Regions from separate parts of the Paenibacillus sp. N22P23 genome, predicted to be linked through region 1. Evidence: riboswitches for the same ligand, from Rfam matches in the RefSeq annotation. Region 1 holds a riboswitch; each other region holds the start of a gene.
What was found. Region 1 has a riboswitch for cyclic di-AMP ahead of AC506A_RS22755 (histidine kinase). Riboswitches for the same ligand answer to the same signal wherever they lie in the genome.
Positions count from the first base shown of each region.

Region 2: linked by a shared signal. The riboswitch ahead of AC506A_RS12030 (3D domain-containing protein) and the one ahead of AC506A_RS22755 (histidine kinase) in region 1 are both predicted to bind cyclic di-AMP.
Region 3: linked by a shared signal. The riboswitch ahead of AC506A_RS30205 (hypothetical protein) and the one ahead of AC506A_RS22755 (histidine kinase) in region 1 are both predicted to bind cyclic di-AMP.

Region 1 is NZ_JBXENT010000006.1:195,610-201,597, reverse strand. Features, by position in the region: gene AC506A_RS22755 (histidine kinase) at 128-2,458, opposite strand; cyclic di-AMP (ydaO/yuaA leader) riboswitch at 2,649-2,802, opposite strand; gene AC506A_RS22750 (DUF445 domain-containing protein) at 3,001-4,260, opposite strand; gene AC506A_RS22745 (zinc ribbon domain-containing protein) at 4,397-4,657, opposite strand; gene AC506A_RS22740 (N-acetylglucosamine kinase) at 4,934-5,914, shown strand; gene AC506A_RS22735 (6-phospho-beta-glucosidase) at 5,950-5,988, shown strand, end outside.
Region 2 is NZ_JBXENT010000002.1:267,035-273,022, forward strand. Features, by position in the region: gene AC506A_RS12015 (SGNH/GDSL hydrolase family protein) at 1-265, opposite strand, end outside; gene AC506A_RS12020 (alpha/beta fold hydrolase) at 280-1,239, opposite strand; gene AC506A_RS12025 (polysaccharide deacetylase family protein) at 1,408-2,334, shown strand; gene AC506A_RS12030 (3D domain-containing protein) at 2,380-3,168, opposite strand; cyclic di-AMP (ydaO/yuaA leader) riboswitch at 3,272-3,476, opposite strand; gene AC506A_RS12035 (ATP-binding protein) at 3,543-4,682, opposite strand; gene AC506A_RS12040 (TetR/AcrR family transcriptional regulator) at 4,761-5,390, opposite strand; gene AC506A_RS12045 (CAP domain-containing protein) at 5,530-5,988, opposite strand, start outside.
Region 3 is NZ_JBXENT010000017.1:32,827-38,814, reverse strand. Features, by position in the region: gene AC506A_RS30210 (DUF4350 domain-containing protein) at 1-3,262, shown strand, start outside; cyclic di-AMP (ydaO/yuaA leader) riboswitch at 3,509-3,677, shown strand; gene AC506A_RS30205 (hypothetical protein) at 3,808-4,224, shown strand; gene AC506A_RS30200 (potassium-transporting ATPase subunit F) at 4,547-4,624, shown strand; gene kdpA (potassium-transporting ATPase subunit KdpA) at 4,656-5,988, shown strand, end outside.

The sequences.
Region 1 (5,988 bases):
CTAAAGATTCTACCAAGAAAAGAGGGTTGTTTCAATTTAAATTTTTAAATTGTCAGGTAATCTCACATATTACCAAGTTTAATGGATATCCATGCTTGTGAATAAATGTGTACCTAAACCCCAGTATCTATTCTTCTCCAATTTCGATATTTGGATTAAAATCCGCTACAACAAGCACATCCATGTGCCGTCCTTCACGCAAAATGGTGTCGACCACGCATTTATGCCGCAGCTTGCTCCAGAAGCCTTGACCGGATTGACCGAGCACCATCTGCGTGCTTTTCAGTACGTTTGCCTTCGCCAGCAGAGCAGCAGGTACATCGTTACGCGAGACGTTGCGCTCGACCTCGAACGTGCCGCCAAGACGCGCTGTCAGCTCCTGCAGCTCTTCTATTCGCTCCTCTTCACCCGGCACCGCATCCGTTTGCACGTAATGGACATGCCAATCCGCTTTGAGCCTATGCGCTATTCGGAAGCCGCGGCGAATGAGTCTCTCCGCTTTCTTGTTCACCGTTACCGCCACGAAGATCGATTCATGGCGCCGCCATGGACCGCGAAGCGAACCGTTGCGTTCCCACGATTCCAGACGCTCATCGACATCGTCAGCGATTTCCCGCAAAGCAAGCTCGCGCAGCGCAATCAGGTTACCTGTCTTGAAGAAGCCGCAGAGCGCGTCTTCGACGTCGTCCATTTTATAAATATGACCTTCCCGCATTCGCTGCTGCAGCGTGTCCGGCGCCACATCAATCAGCTCCACCTCTTCGGCAAGCCGCAGCATCATGTCCGGTACCGTCTCATTCACTGCGATCCCCGTAATCTGCTCCACAGCATCCTTCAAGCTTTCCAGATGGTGTACATTCATGGTAGCAATAACGGATATGCCGGCATCCAAAATCTCCTGTACATCCTCATACCGGCGCTTGTTGCGGCTGCCCGGTGCATTGATATGGGCCAGTTCATCGATCAGCACAACCTCCGGATTGCGCTTAATAATCGCATCCACATCCATCTCGGAGTGAACCTTGCCATCACTGTCAATGGACAGACGAGGCACTACCTCCAGTCGTCCGGCCTGATCCTGCGTTTCCGCACGATCATGAGTCTCCATTAGACCGACTACAACGTCGATTTCTTTGCGAAGCAAATCATTGCCCTCGCGAAGCATCATATAGGACTTGCCTGCCCCGGGTGCTGCGCCGACATAGACCTTGAATTTCCCGCGGCGAATCCGCTCGATCTTCTTCTCTACCTCTTGCGCACTTAGCCTCCGGTATGGCTCCGCTGTCATCTTCGGCGTCGCCCGTTTCGTTGGCAGCACTCGCTCTCCCTCATGCTCGGCTCTGTCCGCCATGAAGAAAACGTCGATGTTCCGCATCTGTTTCAGCACGCTGCCCGCGATTGAGCCTTGTGCGATCTCCTGTGCACGCGTCTGCTTGGAATGACCCATGACGATGCGGGTCGCATTGATCAGCATCGCGTATTTGATGAGCGCACGCGGAATCTGCCTTCTGTTATTCACTGAAATTTCTCTGAAGCCGGCATCCACCTTCTCAGTCAGCTTCAGAATGGAACGTTTGAAATCATCTCTTTCCTTCGTAGGCTCCTGGCTGGAATCGACGAAGACCACAACCTCCAGGTCGCCGCTTAGCCGCTTGGCGATTTGCTGACCGCGCCGAATATAGATCGAACCATTCCAGTGATACTGCGCCGCAACCAAAATCCGTTCCGTAGCGCCCGACGGCCCGATGAAGCCCTGCTCCTCGCGGTATTTCTCAAGCGACTCGTTCACGCCTTCGGCCATCAGTCGAAGCGCAATTTCTCTGAGCTTGCCGAGGTTCCCGCGCTTGAGCAGCCCGGGATCTTTAATATTGTTTAAACGCCCTTCATTTAGGCGTGTCAGAATCGTTTCCGGCGATGCATCGATAAGCCTTACCTCATCCGCCAATTCCAGCAGATCCGCGGACACCGTACATTCCGCTGTAATGCCTGTCAGCTTCTGTGCAAGCTCGGTTACCCCTTCGAGTTCGTATACATTCACGGTTGTGATGATACTGATACCGTGACTCAGAAGAAATTGAATGTCCTCCAGACGAGTCGGGAATTTCGCATCCGGACGGTTCTCGTGGGCCAGCCCGTCAACAAGCAGCACCTCCGGATTCCGTTCCAGAATGACATCCAAGTTAAGATCCTTCTTCTCCACGTCCCCCTTGTACCAATGAATGCTCGGGATCCGCTCCAAATCAGCAAGCTGCTCCACCGTTTCCGGCCGGCGCATCGTCGACACGGCGCAGACGACAACCTCAATGCCCTGCTGCTTCAGCGCTTGGCCTTCACGCAGCATATGATAGGTTTTGCCTGAGCCGCTCACGGCACCAACATAAATTTTAAGACGGCCGCGATGAATTTTGGAGATGGATAAGAGCAATTCTTCCGGGGTTTTGCGGCGGTAACCAGCCATGACAACTTCGCCTTCCTTTCTACACCTATAAACTTACATATTCTTCGCAAACTTATTCTTTTTTGTGTCCATTCCTAAACAGCACAAAAAAGAAGCCTGCAGGGATTGCCTCTTTAACACAGAGGAACGCCTCTCGCGGCTTCTAGGCACAAGTTATAATTAAAGTGTCTATATGCACGAACGAACAATCGTTGCCTCTCTAGTACGCTTTCGAGGTTAGCTGACGGATTCGGGCGTGAGAGTCGCCCTACTTAAAGCGTTGACCGAAACGGTCTGTTCTTCAAGATTCACCCCAGATGAGTGGTTCCCCCGATTTCTATTCAGAAATTCAGCGCTATTGCAGAAGATTAAGCATGAATCGTATGTTACGCCTGCGCATGTCTTTTGTAAAGGAAGGCCGCAAACGGTTTCGTTCTCATTTCCAGCCAACTATCGCGAATATAACGCTTACAATCGATTCGATCGCAAGCAGCCTCACTCTACCTCACTAATTTGCCGTTTCTCACAAATAAGGCGAAATAGAACGGACTGCTTCTTCTTATTTAGTTATAACCGAAGCCCATTTCAATTAACCGCAATAATAGACCGATCAAGAAACCGCAAACGGCACCATTGACCCGAATCCATTGCAGGTCCTGACCCACTTTATCTTCTATTAACTCCACCAGCTGATCATTGTCGAGTCGATCGAGGTTCTCCTTCACGAATGAACCGATCTTCGTATGATTGCGTTCAATGAGTCCGGCAACCTGCCCTTTCAGCCACTGCTCGGCATCTTCGACTAATCCGTGGTTCTCCTCCAAGCGATCAAGCAGGCTCTCCAGCATCGGCCAAACCTTGGCAGCGAAATCCTCCGAATGGAGGAACGTTATTCCCTTCTCGCGCAGCGATTCGAACAATCGCGTCATCTCGCCATCCAGATCGAATGAAGCGAGCAGCTCATCGCGCAGCGCATTCAGCTGTCCGGTTTCGGACAAACGCGAAATCAACATCTCCAGCCCTTGATGCAGATGCTTCATAATAACAGCACGCCGATCTGTGCCTTGAACTTTGAGCTCATGAATCTTCGTTAGGATAAAAGATTGCAGCATCGTGCCCAGTTTATCCTCATCCAGATAGCCGATGAACGCATTGACCGCAAACTGCATCAGACCGCCCAGATTCAGCCCTTTCACGAGCTGCATCGCCGCATTGCCCAGCTCGCGGCGCATCCCCTCCGTGCTTGCCCATTCTTCCGCACGCTCCAGCAGCAAATCGAGCAGACGCTCGTCTACGCCATTCTCCACGGCATTTCGCAAGAAGCCGCGAAGCGCCGCTTCCAGATCAATTCGCTCCACCGCGGTGCGAATTTCCCCCGAGAGAATTGGAACAAGCTTCTCCAGCTCTATCGTACGCAGCGCTCCCTCGAGCAGATGAGGCAAGCGCTCGCTGTGTATCGCTGAATGAGCCGCCTGGCGTAGAGCCGGCAGCAGCTGCTTCGCGAGCTCGATCTGCCGCAGCTTCTCGATCATGCTCTCTTTGGCAAGCAGCCGATCCTCCAGCACCCTCACGATGCCATCCGACATCTTCTTGCGATTGCGCGGCAGCAGCGCCGTGTGCGGAATCGGAATTCTCAGCGGGTGGCGAAATAGCGCCGTAACGGCAAACCAGTCCGCAAGCCCCCCGATGACGCCGGCCTCGAAGCCGACATGCAGCAAGCTAAGCCCCTTGCCGCTGAAAGGTAACGTTGCTGCGAAACCTGCAGCCATGATACCCAGCGATATATTTGCAATATGTTTATTTTTCTTAGATTCGTTCGCCATGTTCTTCCTCCTACTAGTGCTTCTTTACACCATACCACTTCATACGAATCAGTTGCAAAAACAGCCCTAAAAACAACAAAAAAGAGACAAGACCCGAGGTCTGTCTCTCCTCCGCCAAAGCCGCTCCTGCACTCGCTTAGCTCTTCCAGCGCTCCAGCTTATGGATGCCGCGCGTAAAGAACCCCGTCGTAAACTTCGGAAAGCCCATGCTCGCGAGCTTCCCCTTCACATGCTCCTTCATGCCGTTCGCCGTTAGATCAGGTAAAGTGAATTGGCCGTCTACATAACAATGGATGCAATACTTTAGGCTCTTCGCTCCACTGGCCTCCGTACCGTTCTTATCGCCTTTGGCAATGGGCATGCCGCAGCTTTGACAGTTCTTGTAGCTGACACTCACGTTCAGACACTCCCCGAGGGTAATTTTGGATTCATTATATGCTTTTTGCGAAAGCTTGTACATGAAGGACATCGAAATTAAGGTTGAAAAATAAATCGGTCTCCTCTACAATAAGGTAAGGAGATGAAAGTTAAAGCACTTTAACTTTCGAAGAAGCAGTTTACTGCTCCAATTCGCTCCTATATTTTTTTCGGTAAAAGTTTAACCGCTTTAACTTTACTTATGGCAAGAAGAGAATACAAGAGATTGAAGCGAGATAGAGTAGGAGTGACATTAATGACTTATTATTTAGGCATAGACGGCGGCGGCACCAAAACGCACGCCTTGCTCACCGACGAACACGGCAACGTGCTTGGCAAAGGTCTAAGCGGAAACGGCAATCATCAGCTGGATGCTGAAGGCGCCGCTCGCCACTTGGCGGAAGCCGTTTCCGATGCACTCACACAGGCAGGCGTCAAACATGAAGATGTACAGCATGCTTATTTTGGCCTTGCAGGTGCTGATCGTGAAGCCGATTATCGTATTCTGCATCCTATCGTGAGCGCGATCGGCCTGCCCCGCTATTCGATCACTTGCGATACGATGATTGGCCTGCGTGCGGGCACGGACCGCTCCTATGGCATCTCCGTCATTTGCGGTACCGGCACCAACTGCGCCGGTCGCAATAAGGAAGGCGTCCATATCCAATGCGGCGGCTTCGAATATATGCATGGCGATTTCGGTGGAGGCGCATCCTTGAACATTGAGGCATTCCGCACCGTTATCCGCGCCTGGGATGGCCGCGAGAAGCCAACTGCTTTGACGGGCTTGGTGCTCGCTTATCTGGGATACAGCGATGTCGAAACGATGCTGAACGATTTCCTTGATCATGAGAAGAAAGTGCCGGTCGATGTAACGAAGCTGCTATTTGAAGCAGCGGCGCTTGGTGATGAAGCGGCAATCGCTATCCTTCAACATCAAGGGACAGAGCTTGGCAAGTCTGTAGTTGCTGTTGCACGGCGTCTAGGGATGACCGGCGAAACCTTCGATGTCGTGCTTGCAGGCAGTCTGCTGACACGCGGCGACCGCGGTTGGATTCGCGGTCCGATTGAAGAGTTTGTTGCAGCCGTGGCACCATCGGCCACGCTCGTCACCTTGACGGTGGACCCGGTCTTTGGCGCTGTCTGGTCTGCGATGGAAGCAGATGGCTTAACAATAGAGCAGGATGTTTATGACTGCATGCGGGCACTTGGCGAATTCGATGAAATCAACCTATAACGAACGACTTACTAATTAGATGGGATGTGACTAGAATGGCAGACGGATTGAAAGTTGTAGTTATTGGGGGAGGT
Region 2 (5,988 bases), on a different contig from region 1:
TCATGATTGAGAGCCAATCCGGCTGCAGATCCATTACATCTGTCTGCCAACGCTCCTTCAAATCAAGCACGGTGTTACCGCTCGTTCCTACGTTGACGACGCGAATTCCGCGCTCCGGATAAGCTGCTGTCAACAAGGCATCGACAAGGCCGACATATCCTTTGCCAATGGCATCGAACAGCCCTTCCCCGACAGGCCGCGCCCGGCCGCAATCTGTGATGGAATCTCCAATCATAACAAGCTTATCTTTCACCTCTAACAACATGAACGCAACCTCCCCTATTCTGCTAAGAAAAACTGCATAATTTTATCATTCAAGCCCGGCAGCCCTTCATGGCCAAAGTCCGGGAAAATTTCTAGACGTTTCTTCGATGTAATCTTGTTATAGGCTGCAAACTGTGTGGACGGCGGGCATATCGTATCCATTAATCCCACGCCCATCAGAACCTCACCTTGAATCCGATTAGCCAAATGCTGAATGTCTATGTAACCCAGTTTCGTAAAAATTTCATCCTCACGCACATGCTGCGGATCGAAATGACGGAAGTACGTACGCAGCTCATGGTAGGCGTCCTTGGCCAGATCCATTTCCCATACGCGTCTATAGTCGCTGAGGAACGGGAATACAGGCGCAAGCTTGGATACTCTTGGCTCAAGCGCCGCGCATGCAATCGTTAAGGCGCCGCCTTGCGAGCCGCCCATAGCATAGACTCGGCTTGGATCCACCTCAGGCATGTCCAAGGCGATGCCTGCAAGCTGAGCCGTGTCGAGGAAGATGTGGCGGAACAGCAGTTGATCCGGTTCATCGTCAAGACCACGGATGATGTGACCTTGATGGGTATTGCCTTTCACACTCCCTGAGTCTTCGGATTTGCCGCCTTGACCGCGGCAATCCATGGCGAACACGGAATAACCAAGCGATACATAAGCAAGTCGCTCCGTCCAATCGCCGGCATGGCCGGTATAACCGTGAAATTGAACAACTGCTGGGTGTGGCGCAGTCGCGTTCCGAGGACGCGCATATTGCGCATGAACACGCGCACCTTTGACGCCGGTAAAGTATAAATCGAAGCATTCCGCCTGTGGCGTTTGGAAAGCGCTAGGAATAAGTTCTACGGCAGCATCTGTCTGGCGCATTTCCGCTAACGCGCGCTCCCAGTATGCATCGAAGTCTGCAGGTTTTGGATTGATTCCTGAATACGTTTTCAATTCATGTAGCGGCATATCAATGGCTGGCATGTTCTATCCCCTTTTCAACTTATTCCCTTACATGTTACGTGTTTGAGACTAACGGTGTAAAGAGGGATCTTTCATGCATGATCAAAGGATGGCAGGGCAAAATGAGAGCGACCGGTTTATGAACGGCTATTCAAGTACATTTTCGCAAGGAGCGGAGGGACGAAGAACATGTTCGGGATGCCTGTAACAAAACGGGTGTTAGTGCTGCTGCTTGCCTGGACCGCATTATTAGGCTCCTCGTCGCAAATGCATGCTGACGATGCCACCTCCTCAGCTGACGGCCTGCCGCATGCCAGTGACTCAAGTCGTCATCTACAGCCTGCAGTCAACCCAGAAGGGCACGGGATTAATACCACTGCCAAGCACGCGGACTCCGTGGCCTTCAACAGTGAGCAGAAACGCAGGAAGAAGAAACGCAGTGCGATGTCATGGGTAACGCTGCAGAAGCAGTTTCCCGGTTCTTTCGTTGTTTGGGGACCACGCGGTGTACGAAGAGTGGCGCTAACCTTCGATGACGTGCCAGATCCGCGCTACACGCCTCAGGTGTTGGAGATTCTCGCTCGTTATAAAGTAAGAGCCACCTTCTTTGTTGTCGGCAACCGAGCAGCCAAACACCCAGCCCTTGTAAGGCGCATGCGTAAAGAAGGCCATATCATCGGCAATCATTCGTATGATCATGCGGTATTCTCACGTATTTCCCGTTATGCCTTCGAGCAGCAAATTTGGCAAACCGATTGGATACTGCGCCCTCTTGCCGGATACAGCCCCAAATTCATACGACCGCCTTACGGTGAAATCACCCCTCAGCAAGTCGATTGGCTGAGGCAGCGAGGCTATATTGTCGTCAATTGGGATGTGGATTCCGTCGATTGGAAAAGTCTAGACAGCAATAGCATTCTCATCAATATCAAACGAACACTGCAGCCCGGTTCGATTATCTTGCAGCATGCCGGCGGAGGCGAAGGTCAGGATTTATCAGGGACAATCGCTGCCCTGCCACGGCTGATTCGACTGCTGCGCAGCAAAGGCTATCAGATTGTAACGCTGCCTGAGCTCCTGAATAAACCTGAGGCTCGCGGTACACGGACAAAGTAAAAACAAAACGGCAGCCCGCCGGGCTGCCGTTTGCATTTGTAACTATTATTCTAGAACGAATACTTTCACGTATTGGAAGCCAAACATGCTGGCTTGCTCTTGTGATTGCGGTACGAAAATATCGATACGATCGCCTTTGATGGCACTGCCTGCATCTGCTGCAATAGCCATCATGCCGCCAGCCGGAAGTCCGCCATGGTCATAGCCTGTAACATAGACCTTGCTGCCAAGCGGGATAACGTTCGGGTCAACTGCAATTGTTCCAAGCTTAAGCGGATTACCGAAGTAGTCTACAGCACCCCATGAGCCGTTCTCAGAAGCGGCTGCTGTATAAGCACTTGCTTTTGCTTGAACAACTTCCGAATAGTTATAATTGCTGCTGCCGATTGTGATGATTTCTTCTTCTCTGTCCACAGAGGTCATTTTCATCGCTTTGCCTACTGCAGCTTTAGACGCTGCTTTTACAGCTTTCGGCGCGGCCTTAGCTTTCGCTTTCGGGGCTGCTTTTGCTTCTGCCTTAGGAGCAGCTTTTGCCTTAGTTGCGGCTTTCGCTTCCGCCTTAGGTGCCGCCTTAGGTGCCGCCTTGGCAGTCGTTGTCTTCTTTACAGCTTTCGAAGCTGGGATAACGATGCTAAGCCCTTCATAGATGTTTTGTGGATCGATCATGGGATTAGCTTTCAGCATCTGCTGAAGTGAAATGCCGAATTGCTTGGAAAGCTCCCAGAACGTGTCGCCATCTTTCGCGCTGTAGGTCGATGCTGCGCTTGCCGTGTGTGTAAGAACAGCAAAGCTAAGCGCTGCAATTATCGCGCTCTTCTTCCATACCTGTTTCATCAAGTTGTATTGCCTCCTTTTGATTTACGGATATCATCCACAAGTGTGCGGATTTATTCCGTCATCGCGATGAAGGACACACAGCTTAATAGCGTGTCATAATCTTCCTTATCGCATGCGGCCTGCGAGGTTAGTTGTCGGATTCGGATTGAGGAGTTCAACCCTACGCTTCGTGAACTAAGCGATTCACCCCAGCGCCAAATGCGCGTTCAGCACTGCATTCCACTTAGGCGGAATGTCAGGCCGGAGGGCAGTGATGCCACTCCCTAAAAGATCCCCCGTACGTTAAGTTTCGGCTCGCGTAATAGAATACCATATCCGGCAAGGCGAATCCTACCGGTAAATACAGGAACAGCCCTCAAAATGACCAATAATTATCCATTTCGCGGAAGAAAGATGCTTACGGTAGTCCCTTTCTCAGGGATGCTCGTAATGTCCATTCGTCCATGGTGGCCTTCGATAATTCGATAACAAATCATAAGTCCAAGACCCGTTCCGCTGTCTTTCGTGGTGAAGAATGGCCCGCCCAGTTTAGGCAGCTGATCCTGCGGAATACCGATCCCCTGATCAATGATTTCGACAATCAGCTCGCTTTGCTGCTGCGCCTTCAAGTCGATCGTAATCATGCCCCCGCTTGGCATAGCCTCGATCGCATTCTTGAGCACATTGACGAACACCTGCTTCAGCTGGTTCTCATCACAGAGCAGCTCCGCTGCAGTCGTATCCGTACGCGAGACGATCTGTACATCGCGCAGAATCGCCTGCGTTTCTAGAAGCGTCAATACGCTTTGAATGATTTTGACCAAGTCATGTTTACGGAACTGATTCGCCTGCGGTTTGGCAAGCGCCATAAACTCCTGCACGATCGAATTAATCCGGTCCAGTTCGACAAGCATAATATCAAAGTATTCATGATACTGGTCAATCTTCGTCTTCAGAAATTTAGAGAAGCCGATCAGCGACGTAAGCGGATTTCGAATTTCGTGTGCGATGCCTGCTGCCATTTGGCCGGCGACAGACAGCTTCTCCGACTGAATCAGCGCTTCCTCTTCCTTCTTTCGCTCACGAATATCGCGAAACACGCTTTGCACGACGGTGCCCCTATTCAAGTAATTGCGAATTCGCGTGCTGGACACCTCGACGTCGATGATCTCGCCGCCTTCTGCAATCAGCTTGCAGTCTAGAAATTCATTGGGCTCATCCGTCTGCATAATCGCTTGAATTCGTGCTGCGGATCGCTCCCAATAATCCGGATGTATGTAACGAAAGCTTCTTTGGCCTGTAATCAAGTCGCTTTCTGAAATGTTCAATAGCTTAAGGCCAGCTTGGTTGGCAAACAAAATATCGTTGCCGTCATGCACAAAAATCGGTTCCGGCAAATATTTGATCAAACGTTGGTAATTGTGCATATCAGACCTGGAATCTACATCGTCAACACCATGATTCATCTTTCCGAGCTTCCTCTTCACGTTCACAGCAAGCGACTTGTTACAATAAACGGCTTTACGCCTCATGTTTCAAACCCTCCGGGTGATGAAGTCTACATTAGGATTTCGCCTCTTATTCTTACAAACCCTGCACGTGAGAAAGTTTTAATGTTGTTTCAAACCGCGAATCATCGTTAGAATGCCTTGCTTGAATATAGGCATCGTCCGCTCAAGCAGCTCATCCGTTGGTTCCGCATGTCCACTGTAAGTGCTGATGAAGCCTTGCAGGTAATAAAACAAGATCCGGCCATTGTTCAATGCAGCCTCTTGTCTCGGTTCCACTGACCCTTCAGAGACGGCAATAAAGAGCACCTGCATAATGTGAGCGAACAGTCTGTTGCGGATAACGTTGACTTCGAGCTCTGGCTGAGGATCATCTACTCGTACCGAGGCGGACATAAACAAGACCGTTTGCAAACTGCCGCTCGTCAGGCTGAATCGAACATATTCGCTGCATACGTCGAGCAGTTTATCCAAGGCTGCCGAATCCGGTTTACCGACTATTAAGTCTAACAGCTTCTGTTCCAGCGTGAGCAGCGAAGGAATCGCAATCTGCTGAAGCAGCTCTTCTTTATTTTTGAAATATAAATAAATGGCGGTATGCGAGCAGCCTGCTGCTTTGGCAATTTCGCGCATCGTCACAGATGAGTAACCCTTCTCTGCGAATAAAGCTGCTGCTGCGGCACGAATCGCTGCTTTCATCTCTTCCGTTAATTGTTTTCTTCTTGTGGTCATAGGACAGCACACCTCATGTTTAGACTCAAGTAATTTGGTAACCATCGGTCACAGAATAACCGACGGTTACAGAATCGTCAACTAGAATGCAAAAAAAGAGCAGCCGATGCTCGGCCGCTCTTATCTTAATTATAAAATATTAGGACGTGAATTCTTGTACCCACTCGCCGTTGTAATAAGCAACGCCGATTTTGTTGAAGTTTTTGCTCAAAATGTTCGCTTTATGGCCCGGGCTGTTCATCCATGCCTGCATCACTTCTGCCGGCGTACGTTGACCCTTCGCGATATTCTCACCTGCATAAGAGTAAGAAACGCCATAAGCACGCATCATATCAAACGGCGAACCGTAAGTTGGCGAATTATGATCAAAGTAATTGTTCGTATACATATCCTTAGCCTTATCCAAAGCGACTTTCGTCAAGAGCGTATCGGATTTCAGTGTACCAAGACCTGCGTTGGCACGTTCTTTGTTAACCAGCGTAACGACTTGAGCGGCAAATGTGCTCTTGTCTGTTGTGCTTGTCCCTGTATTCGTGTTCGACGATCCGTTGTTCGAAGTCCCTGTCGTGCTGCTTACGGGAACCTTAACCGTCATGCC
Region 3 (5,988 bases), on a different contig from region 1:
TATGTCGGAGGATGCGAACTTTACGCTCGACTTCTCGGCGAATGGCTATTATATGGGCGCCATCGTTGAAGGCGATACGCTTAACTTTGAAGTGAACGGCAGTGATACTGTTGCCGAAGCAAAGTCGATGCCGAGCTATTCCTATCTCTCGGATAGCTATCAATCCAATGATAGTGTCGCTAAGGTAGAGTTGATTTCTAACGGTGGCAAGGTTCTGGAAACCTACACGCCGGATACGAAGGATTTTACATGGTCACCATCCGTAGCCGTGACCGGCGGTCAGCAGTGGTACATGATCAAAGTCACGCAACAAGACGGCGAGCAAATCTACTCCTCGCCGATCTGGTCGCAAGAGGTATCGGTTGATGCGAAAGTGAGCAGCTTCGATGTCATCGGAGGCGCACTGATTGCAGGCAATCCGGTCGAGCTTCAAGCTGGCATCAGCAACATGGGAAGCATGACGGCTGCTGCGTTTACGGCGAAATTCTACTATGACGTTGTGGACGAAGCGCATTTGATCGGCAGCGTTCCTGTACCGGACTTGGCAGGCAGATCTACCTTTAATGCCAAATTGACATGGGCGAATCCCCTGCTTGGCAACCATCAAATCATTGTCGATCTGGTAGGAACGCCTGCCTCAGATGATACGGCTGACAACCGCTACTCGAAGGATGTTGTCGTGAAGCCGACGCTCGGCATTACGATTATGATCGATGCCGCACACGGCAACGAGAATACGACGACAGACAGCGGTACGTACAAGGACAATCTCAAAGCCATCACGCAGAAGCTGAGACAGCTGGGCTATACGGTTGTGGAGAACAAGTCGACGATCTCAGCAGATGTTCTAAGCGGGGTGAAGGTACTTCTCATCACGCATCCGAAAACAGACTTGTCAGCAGCGGAAAATACGGCGGTTGCTGATTTTGTGAAAAACGGAGGCTCCTTGTTCCTGGCGGATAAGAGCAATCACAGCAACAATCCGACGATTAACAATGATTTGCTGACGGAAATCGGCGCGACGATTCAAGTCAACCATGACGGTATTTTTGATGCATCGAAGGAAGGCAACTTCTGGACGACACCGGCCACTTCGCTGTTTTCGGTCAGGCTGCATCCTACTCCGGTTCGCAATTTGTTGACGGATCACGTTGCAACCGTTGAATATTACAGCGGCGCAAGCCTTGAGGGAGTCGGGCATTTGCCGTTAACAGACAGCGACACGGTGACGGTGCTTGTATCCGGTAACGAAACGACCTATCAAGACAATGTAACTAGCGACTATCATGCCTATGATACCGTATCCGATACAACAGGCGGTTCTGCTATTCCGGCGATTGCATCCGAGCAAATCGGCTCAGGTCGAATTGTCGTGTCGGGTATGAATTTCATTAACGATAAACAATTGGATGAGACCTACAACGCCAAAGGCAATGATGAACTGGGCATTAACCTGTTCAATTGGCTGGCAGGACATGAAGCAGTAGTAAGCTCTATTGCGGATGCCAAGGCGCATGCGGACGACACTTCCGTTGTCGTGGAAGGTACGGTTACGACTGGCGCTGGCGTATTCTTCGATGCCTTCTATCTCCAGGATGCAACTGGCGGTATCATGGCTTTCCAGGAAGTGCCGGCTGACAGTCTGGAAGCAGGCGATCGTGTTCGCGTTTATGGCAAGCTGCAAACGTTCGAGCAGAACCGTGAACTTATTTTTGATACATTTGCCGGTGACGTCATCAAGATCGGTCATGTGAACCCAATCGAACCTGAATTGATTTCTACACACGACGCAGCGCAGGAGGCCGCCCAGGGCCAGCTCGTAAAGGTAAAAGGGACAGTTGTTTCCAAATACGACGACAACTCGTATGTGATCAATGATGGAACAGGTCCTGTGCTCGTATTTACAGACGGCTACATCGCGCTGCAGAACGACGTTCCCGTTCCGCAGATGGTGGCGGGCGATACGTACGAAGCGGTTGGTGTTGCAGGTAAGTATTCGGAAGGTGTGCGGATCAGGGTGCGCGATACCCGTGAGCTGTCTGCTACTTCCGGTAATCCAAGCACGCCAACGCCACCGAGTTATCCGGGTGACACGGACAATTCATCCGGCAAACCTGTTGTAACAACGGATGAAGCTGGCAATAAGATCGCAGATCTGAAGGTCGAGAAACCGTTGAAGCCATCAGCAGACGGATCAGTAATCGTCGATGCAACGACTACTGAGAAAGTGGATGAAATCCAAGTTTCTCTAAACGCTGATGTTGTTCGTCAATTACTGGCGGATTCGTCAAGTACAGCTTTGACAGTGAAGACTTCGCTCGGCGAGTACGCGCTGCCGATTGATGAACTCAGTAAGCTGCTCAATGACCGTAAAGATGCAGCTATTGAATTGACGATAGCCGTGAATAAAGAAGCAGAGCGGACGGCTGATGAACAGGGTCATGAGGTTCTCGCTGCCCTTGAATTCACGATAACGGCTACTGAGGCAGGCGGTAAGCAGCAAGTACTGTCTACATTTACGCAGTATGTAGCGAGAACGATAGTGCTTGATACTGCAGCCGATAGCAGCAAACTTGCTGTTGTCAGAGAAGTTAAAGGAGCTGACGGTAAAACGTCGTACGAGCCTGTACCGTTTACCACAGATGGGAAAGTGATCCATATCTACAGTCTTTCCAACAGCACCTACCTCGTTCTAAACAGCGAGCATACGTTTAAGGATATTGCAACGCACTGGGCGCGTGCTGATATCGAAGCGGCAGCAGGCAAGATGATTATTGCAGGCTTCAATGCAGACGAATTTAAACCGAACGAACAGGTGACCCGCTCGGAGTTTGCGCTCATGATGGCGAAAGCGCTTGGCATGAAAACACAAGGAGCAGCATCGACTTCGTTGTTCCACGATGTCAGTACGAATGCTTGGTACGCAGCTGCCGTTCAATCGTTAGTGGGCTATGGCATCGTGAAAGGTGACGCCGCAGGCAATTTCAACCCGTCAGCAACGATTACACGGGAAGAGATGGCGGTAATCCTGTTCAGAGCGATGGGGCTGGCAGGATATCACTTTAACGAAGCGACTGCGGGGTCCGGCTTCAGCGACGTGAGCAGTATTCACAGCTGGGCGCTGGATGCCGTAACGAAATTGGAGCAAGCCAAGCTGATCAAAGGAGCTTCGGGCAAATTTAACGCGAGCTCGATGACGACCCGTGCAGAGAGCGCGGCTCTGATTACACGTATGTTGGAGGCAGTTAGCTTTACGAAGTAAGGTTTACAAAAACAAAATAATAGGAATAAACAAGGAGCTAAGCGACATGATGAATGTGCTTAGCTCCTTTGCTATTCACAGAAAGGTTTGGAAGCAAACCTATGAAAACCCAATTGAAAAGAATGAGTGCTCAGGATGAAAGCGCAATTATGCGCTCAATTCGATAGAATTGGCGTAATTAGCACTTAAATCAGATTTTACATTCTCTTCTCGCAGGAATAAGATTTGATTCAACAACTTCAAATCTTGCTTTACACGCTGAGTCCTCGCAAGAGGAACGGGGGAACCAATTGGAAGCCGACTTCGATCAGAACGGTTTCTTGGGGTGAATCCATAACAGGTGTTAATTGTTAAGGTAGGGTACTCTCAAGCCCGAATCCGACAGCTAACCTCGTAAGCGTATGAGAGAGAACCCATTCAATCGAGCTTGCGCAGCTTGTTTCTTTACGCTGTGATGAGGCCCGGGAGTAGAGTTTCTCTGCTTCCCGGGCCTCTTTGTGCTGTCTACCGTCTACTATCAACCAACGATCAGGAGAGTGAGTATTGTGAAAGATTGCAAGATTAATGCGATTGAGCTGTTTCAATTTGATGGTGAGCTCACAGATGAACGGCTGCCTGGACATAGTGAAGACTGCATTTGCGGTTTACTCGCCATCACTACGAATGACGGAGGCTGCAGCCTCATTGAATTCCAGATGCACGGCTGTAACCTGAAGGGCGACATTGTGCAGTGGACGGCCATTTACCAGCGAATAAAAGGACTGACAATTGAGGAAGGTCTGGATTATATCCATCAGAAGCAAGAAGCATGGGGAACGGAACGCACACATGTAATGGAATCCGCATTAACGAGCTTGGCTGAGCAGCTGGATCATACAGCTAAAGGAAACAAAGGCCAAAGCTGCGCAGTATGGAATCGCACGTATTTATTCGACCACTCGCAGGCTTACGTCTCGTTCTAAACGTCGATAACGACCGATTTTTATACTTTTTTTACACCTGACAGGAGGTTTCTTTACCCCCTTTTTACGGCAACCCGTATTAAGATTTCCTTATACCGAAGAGGGGGAACTGATAAGCAGCATACTAAACTTTAAGCACACTGAAAGACAAGTATAGTTTCCATCCGGCAGGGGAAAATATTCTCAATTCACGGCATGCAGCTATGGGAGGTAGTAAGGGGTTATGATCAATGATTTTACAATGGTGATATTGTTTGTTGCTGCATTCGCTATATTCTGGGGATTCCTTAAATTCTGTGAGAAAGCCTAGGGAGGTAACGCTATGATAATCGTCGGTATTATTGCAGGTATTCTCATTTTGTATCTAGGCTTTGTATTAGTAAAACCAGAAAAATTCTAAATGGCCAGGGCGGAGGATTCATGACATGAGTATGGGGTTCGTACAGGTAGCCATTACGCTGATCATCATTATGTTGTTGGTTAAGCCGGTAGGCATTTATCTTGTAAAAGTGTTTCAGCATGAGAAAACAGGATTGGATCGTGTGTTTGGTCCGTTCGAACGCATGCTGTATCGGTTAATGGGAGTGCGCGAGGATGAAGCAATGGGATGGAAAAAGTATGTAGCAGCCGTCCTGCTTAGCAACTTCGTTATGATGCTCCTGCTGTATCTTGTCCTGCGGTTTCAGAGCTTTCTGCCGCTTAATCCGGATGGGATCGGCAATATGCCTGCGGGGCAGGCATTTAATACAGCTGTATCGTTTATTACGAATACAAACTGGCAGTCTTACTCAGGGGAGAATGGACTTTCCTATTTGTCTCAATTGCTTGCAATTACGTTTCCGATGTTCACGTCGGCAGCAACCGGCTTCGCAATAGCGATCGCGTTCATTCGTGGACTCGTCGGCCGTCAGGATAACCTGGGTAACTTCTATGTGGATATGGTTCGCGGGATTACGCGTGTATTTCTGCCGCTTAGCTTCCTAGTCGCATTATTTCTAGTATTCCAAGGCGTTCCGCAAACATTCCAAGGTGCTGTAAATGCGACCACGCTTGAAGGAGCACAGCAGACGATAACCAGAGGCCTGGTTGCAACGCTTGAATCGATCAAACATATCGGTACGAACGGTGGGGGATGGTTCGGTACAAACTCGGCGCATCCGTTCGAGAATCCAACGCCGCTTACCAATATGGTGCAAATTATTTGCATGATGCTGCTTCCAACGGCGCTTGTGTATGCTTTCGGTCTGATGATTAAGAACAAGAAGCAGGGCTGGGCCATATTTGGGGCTATGGGACTCATCTTCTTGGTTATGCTTACAGTCGTATTTGTATCGGAATACAAAGGCGTTCCCGCTCTTGATGCCGCAGGCTATCACGGAAATATGGAGGGCAAGGAAGTCAGGTTTGGCGAATCGCAGTCCGCCTTGTTTACAGCGGTGACAACGGCAGCAACGACGGGTTCTGTGAACAATATGCACGAATCATTAACACCGATGGGCGGGTTCGTTGCGCTAGCCGAAATGATGCTGAATAACGTATTTGGCGGGAAAGGTGTCGGGCTCCTCAATGGGTTATTGTATCTCATCTTATCCGTATTTATTTGCGGTCTGATGGTTGGACGTACGCCGGAATTCCTCGGTAAGAAGATTGAAGGCAAGGAAGTGAAGCTGGCTGCGATCGCGCTGCTTATCCATCCTTTAATCATTCTTGCTCCAACAGCACTTGCTCTGGCTACACCGACAGCCGTCGCGTCCATAGCGAATG